2 regions of the Promicromonospora sp. Marseille-Q5078 genome follow, and region 1 is predicted to be linked to the other one. Evidence: riboswitches for the same ligand, from Rfam matches in the RefSeq annotation. Region 1 holds a riboswitch; the other holds the start of a gene.
The links. Region 1 has a riboswitch for S-adenosylmethionine ahead of ACQFYA_RS00915 (methylenetetrahydrofolate reductase). Riboswitches for the same ligand answer to the same signal wherever they lie in the genome.
Positions count from the first base shown of each region.

Region 2: linked by a shared signal. The riboswitch ahead of ACQFYA_RS03285 (aminotransferase class V-fold PLP-dependent enzyme) and the one ahead of ACQFYA_RS00915 (methylenetetrahydrofolate reductase) in region 1 are both predicted to bind S-adenosylmethionine.

Region 1 covers NZ_JBNPQG010000001.1:202,823-207,024, forward strand. Annotated here, with positions in the region: gene metE (5-methyltetrahydropteroyltriglutamate--homocysteine S-methyltransferase) at 1-763, opposite strand, end outside; gene ACQFYA_RS00915 (methylenetetrahydrofolate reductase) at 789-1,811, opposite strand; SAM riboswitch class I at 1,817-1,923, opposite strand; gene ACQFYA_RS00920 (NADP-dependent oxidoreductase) at 2,004-2,903, opposite strand; gene ACQFYA_RS00925 (YxzC family protein) at 3,193-3,450, opposite strand; gene ACQFYA_RS00930 (hypothetical protein) at 3,483-3,869, opposite strand; gene ACQFYA_RS00935 (hypothetical protein) at 3,932-4,202, opposite strand, start outside.
Region 2 covers NZ_JBNPQG010000001.1:701,536-705,737, reverse strand. Annotated here, with positions in the region: gene ACQFYA_RS03295 (amidase) at 1-530, shown strand, start outside; gene ACQFYA_RS03290 (CsbD family protein) at 629-802, shown strand; gene ACQFYA_RS03285 (aminotransferase class V-fold PLP-dependent enzyme) at 888-2,327, opposite strand; SAM riboswitch class IV at 2,362-2,478, opposite strand; gene ACQFYA_RS03280 (hypothetical protein) at 2,842-3,018, opposite strand; gene ACQFYA_RS03275 (rhodanese-like domain-containing protein) at 3,291-3,764, shown strand; gene ACQFYA_RS03270 (O-succinylhomoserine sulfhydrylase) at 3,818-4,202, shown strand, end outside.

The DNA of each region.
Region 1 (4,202 bases):
CCGCGAGCTCGGTCGCGAGGGCGCGGTAGGCCCGCTCGACCGCCGCGTCCAGCACCTCGACGGGGACGTCGACCGAGTCGGACACGAGGGCGGGCTCGTCGAGCTGCACCCACGGCGCGCCGACGGCGGCCAGCGCGCGCAGCAGGTCGGCGTACGCGGCGACGACGTCGTCGAGCCGGTCGAGCGGCCGGAAGCCGTCGCCCGCCTCGGAGGCCGCCTTCGACAGCGCGAGGAACGTCACCGGGCCGACGAGCACGGGGCGCGTCGTGACGCCGGCCTCCTTGGCCTCGGCGTACTCGCGCACGACGCGATGGTCGGCGAACGAGACCGGCGTCGTCTCGCTGATCTCGGGGACCAGGTAGTGGTAGTTCGTGTCGAACCACTTGGTCATCTCGAGCGGCGCGTCCTCGCCGCGGCCGCGGGCCACGGTGAAGTAGCCGTCGAGCTCGAGCGAGCCGTCCTCGTCGTCGAGCAGGTCGCGGAACCGCTCCGGGACGGCGCCCAGCAGCGCGACGACGTCGAGCACCTGGTCGTAGTAGGAGAACGCGCCGGGCACGGACCCGTCGTCGGGGTCCAGGCCCAGGGACGTGAGGCGGCGGGCGGTCTCCCGGCGCAGCGCGCCGGCCGTGACCTCGAGGTCGACGGCGTCGGTGCGCCCGGCCCAGAACGACTCGACGGCCTTCTTGAGCTCGCGGCGCCGGCCGATGCGCGGGTAGCCGAGGATCGTGCCGCCGCGGAACGCGGGGGTGGGGGTGGTGGACATGAGCACTCCAGAGGTCGGGCTCCGGTCAGACAGCGGGAGCCTGGGTCGGGATGCTCGGTACCCACGGCCTTCTGGCCAGGTCCGTGCGGTCCGACGGCTGGTCGGACGACACCGGTCCGCCGAGGTGGACACCCTCGAGCAGGTCCAGAGCGGGACGGTACTTGTTGAACGTGTACACGTGGATGCCGGGGGCGCCCGCGTCGAGCACGCGCTGGGCGAGCTCCACGGCGCGCGCCGTCCCGTAGGCGTGCTGGGCCTCCGGGTCCGGCAGGGCGTCGAGCGCGTCCAGCAGGTGCCGGGGCGCGCGGACGCCGGTGAGCTCCTCGACGCGACGGAGCCGGCGCGGCTCGGTCGTGGGCAGCTGCCCGGCGAGGATCGGGATCGTCACCCCGGCCGCGCGGGCCTCGGTGACGAAGTCGGTGTAGGAGTCGGCCTCGTAGAACAGCTGCGTGATGGCGAAGCTCGCCCCCGCCTGCTGCTTCTCCAGGAGGCGCCGGACCTCCTGCGACCGGGTGGTGCCCGCCTGCACGTTGCCGTCGACGAACGTCGCGACGGCGATCGTCATCGGGCGCGCGGCCCCGCGCAGGGCGGTGCTCGCGTCGTGCGCGCAGCGTCGCGCCTCGACCTCGCGCAGCAGGTGCACGAGCTCGATCGACGACTCGACGCCGTCCGCGGCGGGCCGCCAGTCCGGCTGGTCCTTGGGCGGGTCGCCGCGCAGCGCGAGGAAGGCCCGCGTGCCGGCGGTGAGGAAGTCGTCGATGACGGCGGACACGTCCTCGCGGGACGCGCCCACGCAGGTCAGGTGGGCCACCGGCAGGACGGGCGTGCCCTCGAGCAGCCCGGCCACGACCTGGCGTGCGGTCGCCCGGTCACCCCCGCCGGCGCCGTACGTGACGGACACGAAGTCCGGGTGCGTCGCGACCAGGCGGCGCGCCGTCTCCCAGAACTTGGGCGCGGCGTCGGGCCGGCGCGGCGGCATCAGCTCGAACGAGACCGTCGGGCGTGCCGGCTGCGCCGGGGTGGGCGGAAGAGATGCCTCTGCGACCATGCGTCACTCCATCGATCCTGGCGTGAGCACCTTCGTCCTCGGGAGGCTTCCGTCGGAGAACGGGTTGCTGCGGCGTCGACGAGCCAGGACTCTCGGCCGCTCTGGATGGCTGGACCTCGATCGTACGCACCATCCGCCATGCGGGCGAGGATGCGACCGCCTGCTGAGACACGCCCGGGGCGAACGCCCTGCTCAGGGCACCAGGACAACCTTGCCGCCGGGGTGTCCCGTCTCGACGAGGGCATGCGCGCGCGGTGCGTCGGCCAGCGGGAACACCGCGGCGACGGTGGTCGTGAGGTCGCCGCGGGCCATCGCCGCGACCGCGTCGGCGAGCTCGCCGGCGTCCCGCTCGGACCGCGAGCTGAACTCCACGCCGAGCTCGTCCGCGTCGTCGTCCGCGATGGTGAGGATCCGGTCGGTGCCGCCGCGCAGCGCGATCGAGTCGGGCAGCACGCCCGCGCCGGTGGTGTCGAGGACGGCGTCCACCCCGTCGGGGGCCAGCGCGCGCACGCGCTCGACCAGGCCCGCGCCATACGTCGTGGGGGTCGCGCCGAGCGCGGCGACCCGGTCCTGGTTCCGCGCCGAGGCCGTCCCGATCACCCGCGCGCCGCGGCGCACCGCGAGCTGGGTCGCCAGCTCGCCGACCGACCCCGACGCCCCGTGCACGAGCAGCGTGTCTCCCGCGGCGACGCCGAGCCGGCGCAGCGCGCGCTGCGCGGCCTCCGCCGCGACGGGGAGCGTGACGGCGTCGGTCGAGGCCAGGCCCTCCGGGACGCGGGCGAAGACGGTGGTGAGCGCGAGCTCGGCGTACCCGTGGCCGGTGAAGCCCACCACGCGGTCGCCCGGCGCCACGCCCGTCACCTCCGCGCCGAGCGCGTCGACGACCCCCGCGACCTCCAGCCCCGGCACGACCGGGAACGCGGGCGGGCGCATGCCCGGGACAGGCGCCGCGCGGAGCGTCGTGTCCCAACCGTTGACGGCGGCCGCCTCCACGCGGACGCGCACCTGCCGCGGACCTGGTTCGGGCGCGGGCACCTCGGCCGGGTGCAGCACCTCCGGGCCGCCGAACGTCTCGAACACGATCGCGAGCACGTCATCCTCCTCGGGTGGGATGTCGACGTGACCGCCTCGGGCGATCGCGTCGTCCATGGTGGCGACGTGGCTCAGCCGTGTGACCTCAGCCCTCGACGCCGGGTGCCGCCTCGGCGTCCCACCCGACACGGTAGGTGCTGCTGTCGAAGATCTCGACGACAGCAACGCATCCGGGTAGACCCCAGGAGCTGGATCGATCGTGGCCTCGGCGGGTTTGCGGTGACCGGTCGCCACGAGGTCGTGAGCGCAGGTACCAGGAGGGATGGCGTCCGAGACGAGCGTGCGCAGGTCAGGACGCCGCGGCGCGGAACTCGCTGAGCCAGGTCCGGAAGTCCGCCGTCCCGTGCAGATACGTCCCGGGACCCGACAGAAGGTCCGCACCGGAGAGCCTGTCGAGGGCATCCATCACGGCGTCGTCGACGTCCTCGTCGTCGTCCGTCTCGCGCAGGGTGGTCATGGCCCAGTCGGCCGCCTGGTCCGGGGCGAGCGAGCCGTTGGCCAGCGCGCTCAGCGTGGAGTCGACGGTGGATCGGTCAGTGGATTCCATGCTCAGAACGCTCCCGTGAAGTTCCTGCGGCGTCAGAGGCGGAGCCCGGCGGGGTCGAGGGCCGGGGAGGTCCAGAGCACCCCGTCGCCGTCCAGCACCCAGGTCGCCCCGGCACGGGCGTCGGCGACGACCGTGAGCCACGTGACGAAGGCCTCTGCGGAGCTGCACTCCGCCCAGCACGTGGCGGACGGCGACAGCTCGGGGACGTCGGTGAACTCACCCCGCGTCTCGTCGGCACCGGCAGCGAGATCGTCGACGAACCCGTCCTCGAGGTCCCCGAACACGGTGAACAGCACACCGTCGTCGTCAGCGACCTGCACGACTCGATCCGCCGTCGCCCGTCCGCCCCGTTCGACCAAGGCGCGCTCGACCTGCGCGTACAGGTCGTCGTCGGTGGACACGATGAATGCGCCCTTCACGGGTTGCTCCTCAAGAAGTCGATGACCTCGTCGGGGTGGCGACGTGGCGCAGCCGTGTGACCTCAGCCCTCGATGCCGGCTGCCGCTTCGGCGTCCCACCCGACACGGTATGTGCTGCTGTCGAAGATCTCGACGACAGCAACGCATCCGGGATAGACCCCGGGAGCTGGATCGATCGTGGCCTCGACGGGTGTTCGGTGACCGGTCGCCACGAGGTCGTGAACGTCCTCCGCCTGGCGAACCAGCTCGACGAGCTCGTCCCACGAGATCTGCAGGCCGTGGTGTGAGTCGGCCACCGCGTCCTCGAGCTCGAGGACCGTCATGCCGCGGAGG
Region 2 (4,202 bases), 500 kb from region 1:
ACGAGCTCGAGGACCTCGCCCTCGAGCCGGACCCGGCCTACGGCCCCGCGTTCCGCACCCTGTGGATGGCCGGCGCGTCGGCGGTGCCCCTCGACGACCCCGCACGCCTCGACCGGCTCGAGCCGCTCACCCGCTGGTTGATCGGCCGTGGCCGGCAGGTGCCCGCGCGCGAGCTCGCGCAGGCCCTGCGGGCGCTCACCGGGTTCGAGCGCCGGCTCGTGGCGCAGGTGTCGCGGTTCGACGCCGTCGTGACCCCGGCCCTGGCGATGACGCCGAGGCCGCTCGGCTGGTTCGACCCCGAGGACCCGGAGCGCAACTTCGAGCAGCAGTGCCAGTACACGCCGTGGACGTCGATGCTCAACGTGGCCGGTCTGCCCGCGATCACGGTGCCGACCCGACCGACCGACGACGGCCTCCCCATGGGGGTCCAGCTGATCGGCCGCCCCGGCGGGGAGGCGACGCTGCTCGCGCTCGCCGCGCAGCTCGAGGACCGGCTGCGCTGGGCGGACCGGCACCCGCCGGTCTGGTGAGCGGGCGCAGGCCCGCCGGCCGGGACGCCCAGGTGCGAGACCGCGCCCCGGCGCCTACCGTCGGTTCTCGAGGTCGTTCGACGACGGAAGGAGCCCCGATGGGACTGGGAGACAAGGCCAAGCACCTCGCGGAAGAGGGCGAGGGCAAGGTCAAAGAGGCTACGGGCAAGCTCACCGACGACGAGAAGAAAGAGGCCGAGGGCAAGGCCCAGCAGGCCAGCGCGAACCTCAAGCAGGCGGGGGACGACGCCAAGGACGCATTCAAGAAGTAACCCGCTCACGACGACGGGGCGCCACCGCACGGTGGCGCCCCGTCGTCTTGTCCGGGCCTGTGTCCGGGCCGCGAGGGCCGCGGCGTCAGAGGTCGTCGGGCAGGCAGCCGAAGGCCTCGTCGGCGCCCAGCGCGGCCGTGGCGAGCAGGCCCTCCAGCCCCGAGCCGGCGGGCACCGGGCGCGGGTCGTCGACGACGACCCACAGGCCGTCCACCACGTCGTAGCGCGCCTGCGGCCCCTCGTCGACCAGCGACCGGACGGCGGCGACGAGCCGCTCGACCTCCTCGCCCGCGGTGCCGAGGCCCACCGACGCGCGCACGGCGCCGGCGTCGAACCCGAGGCGCCCGAGCAGCGGGTGCGCGCAGAACCGCCCGTCGCGCACGCCGATCCCGTGCTCGGCCGACAGGTACGCGGCGACCAGGCCCGGGTCGTAGCCGGAGACGGTGAAGGTCACGACGCCCACCGGGTCGACGGCGTCGTCCCAGACGTGCACGACCTCCACCCGGTCCAGCGCGCCGAGGCCGTCCACGAGCCGGCGCCGCAGCGCGTCCTCGTGCTCGCCGGCGACCTGCGGGTCGAGGGCGGCGAGCTCGTCGCACGCGGCCGCGAGCGCCACCGCGCCGATGACGTTGGGCGACCCGGCCTCGTGCCGCGCCGGCCCCTCGTGCCACTCGGTGCGCGTCGTGCGCACGCGGCGCACGGCGCCGCCGCCCGCGAGGTACGGCGTGCCGACGTCGAGCCAGTCGCGGCGGCCGACCAGCGCGCCGGCGCCGAACGGCGCGTACGTCTTGTGGCCGGAGAACGCGACGTAGTCGACGCCGGTCTCGGCCAGGGAGAAGCGGCGGTGCGGCACCAGCTGCGCGCCGTCGAGCACGACCCGCGCGCCCGCGCCGTGCGCCGCGGCGACGACGTCCGCCACGGGCAGCGCCTCGCCCGTGACGTTGGACGCGCCGGTCAGTGCGAGGAGCGCGTAGGGGCGGCCGTGGGCGACCCCGGCGGCCAGCTCGCCCTCGATCTCCGCCAGCGTCGCGGAGACGGACGGGCCGCCCGTCACCACCGTCGCGTCGGTGACGCGCTGCCAGGGCAGCAGGTTGGCGTGGTGCTCGATGTCGAGCACGAGCACGCGGCCCGGCTCGCCCGTCACCGGGTCGGCGGGCACGCAGCCCGCGAGCAGGTTGAGCGAGTCGGTGGTGTTCCGGGTGACGATCGTCAGGTCGTCGTCCCGGGCCCCGACGAACGACCCGATGGTGCGGCGGGCCGTCTCGTACAGGGCGGTCGAGACCTGCGAGAGGTAGCCGGCGCCGCGGTGCACGCTGGCGTACAGCGGCAGCACGCGCGTGACGCGGTCGGCCACGGCCTGCAGGGCGGGGGCCGAGGCCGCGACGTCGAGGTTGGCGTACGGCACCTGGCGGCCGTCGACCAGTGGTACGAGCGTGTCGCCGCCGACGACGGGCAGCACGGGCGCGACGTCGTGCACCGGGGCGGCGAGAGGCGCCGGGGCGGGCGCGGTGGTGAGCGTGGTCATGCGTGGTCCTCCTCGGTCGTGCCGGGGAGGTGCCTCCCCGCGCTTGCCCGCGCGCCGGACGGCGCGGGGCCAGGTCGTCACCCGGGGCACCCCGCCGCGAGAGGAGGGTTGCCGGCCAGCGAGCCGGGGCTTGTCGCTGGCGCTCTTGACCTGTGACCATCGTCCGGAGGAGGTCCGGCGGTGTCAAGCGGCGAGCCGCGCCCTCTTGACATGTGGGACGGCGCGCCCCCGAAGGGCGCTCGCACGGAGCGCCCGACCGTTCCTGCGGTCATTGCAGCGGGTACTGCCCAGGGTGGTAGCGCGGGTCGATGGGACGCTCCTCGGGCGGCAGGTACCGGTGCGGCTCCTGCGGCCTCCGGTCGCGGCGCCGTCGGAACCATCCTCGGATCCTCGTGAAGAACGACATGGCGACCTCCCGACCGTCGAGGTTCGCTCCCCATGATCCGCGGCCGGTGCGCCGCTCGCACTCCTCGGCGACCGGACGAGGTGCGAACAGACGACGGGCCCGCCGAGGTCAGAAGCCGCTGGCCCCGCCGCCGTCGCGCCAGCCGAGCGCGTTGTCCGCGCCCTGGGCGTACGGGGCCTCGTGGGGGCGTCCGCCCTCACGGGGCGGCGGCAGGTCGCGGGGGCGCTCCAGCGGCTCCTGGCGCTCCCGCCGGAACCAGCGCCTGAGGGTGTCGAGAAGCGCCATGGTCGACCTCCGTCGTCGTGAACCCGTGCCGATTACTTGGCGGAGACTTTACCCTCGGCCGCGGGTGGCCGCCCGGGAGGACGCCCTCGTTCGCTGCGCGAGACGGGGTGACCAGCACGCGGACGGCGGGCGTACGATCGCCACGACCATCCCGAGCGGCCGAGTGACGTGGCACGTCGACGCCGCAGCAACCCGCGGGCCGGTCGCCGCCCTCGTGGCGGCGGCGCGGCACGGACGAGGGTGCTACCGCCACGACCGATGGGAGGACTGCGATGAGCACCCAGATCGAACCCCGCCCCGCCGAGGGCTACGCCGGGGACCTCACGCCGCAGCAGGCCTGGGACCTGCTGGCTGGCGACCCCGAGTCCGTCCTCGTGGACGTGCGCACCGAGGGCGAGTGGCGTGCCGTCGGCGTGCCCGACACCGCGCAGGCAGGCAAGCGCCCCGTCTTCGTCGAGTGGGTCAAGGCGGGCGGGCGCCCGAACGCCGGCTTCCTCGCCGAGCTCGCCGCCGCGGGCGTGACCGCCGAGCGTCCGATCGTCTTCCTGTGCCGCTCCGGCCAGCGGTCGATCGGCGCGGCCCGCCTCGCCACGTCGTCCGGCCTCGGCCCGGCGTACAACGTGCTCGAAGGCTTCGAGGGTGGCCCCGGCTTCGACGGCGCCCGCGACCGCGAGGGCTGGAAGGTCCGCGGGCTCCCCTGGGGCGAGTACTCCGCCGAGGGCGTGACCACGGAGTCCCGCGCGTGAGCGGCGCGCACCCGAACCAGGACATCCCCACCGGGCCGGCCGCCGACGACGTCGTGCACGGCGGGTCGGGCCGGGGCCCGCTGCCCGCGACCGCGCGCCCCGCGACGCTCGCCGTGCGCGGCGGCCACCGGCGCACGGACTTCCAGGAGACCTCGGAGGCGCTGTTCCTCACACAGGGCTACGTCTACGACACCGCCGCCGACGCCGAGGCCTCGTTCTCCGGCGACCTGTCGCGCTTCGTGTACTCGCGGTACGGCAACCCGACGGTGCACACGTTCGAGGAGCGCCTGCGCCTGCTCGAGGGCGCCGAGGCCTGCTACGCGACGGCGTCCGGCATGTCGGCCGTCTTCACGACGCTCGCGGCCCTGGTGTCCAGCGGCTCGCGCATCGTCAGCGCGCGCGCCCTGTTCGGCTCCACGAACGTCATCTACGAGGAGA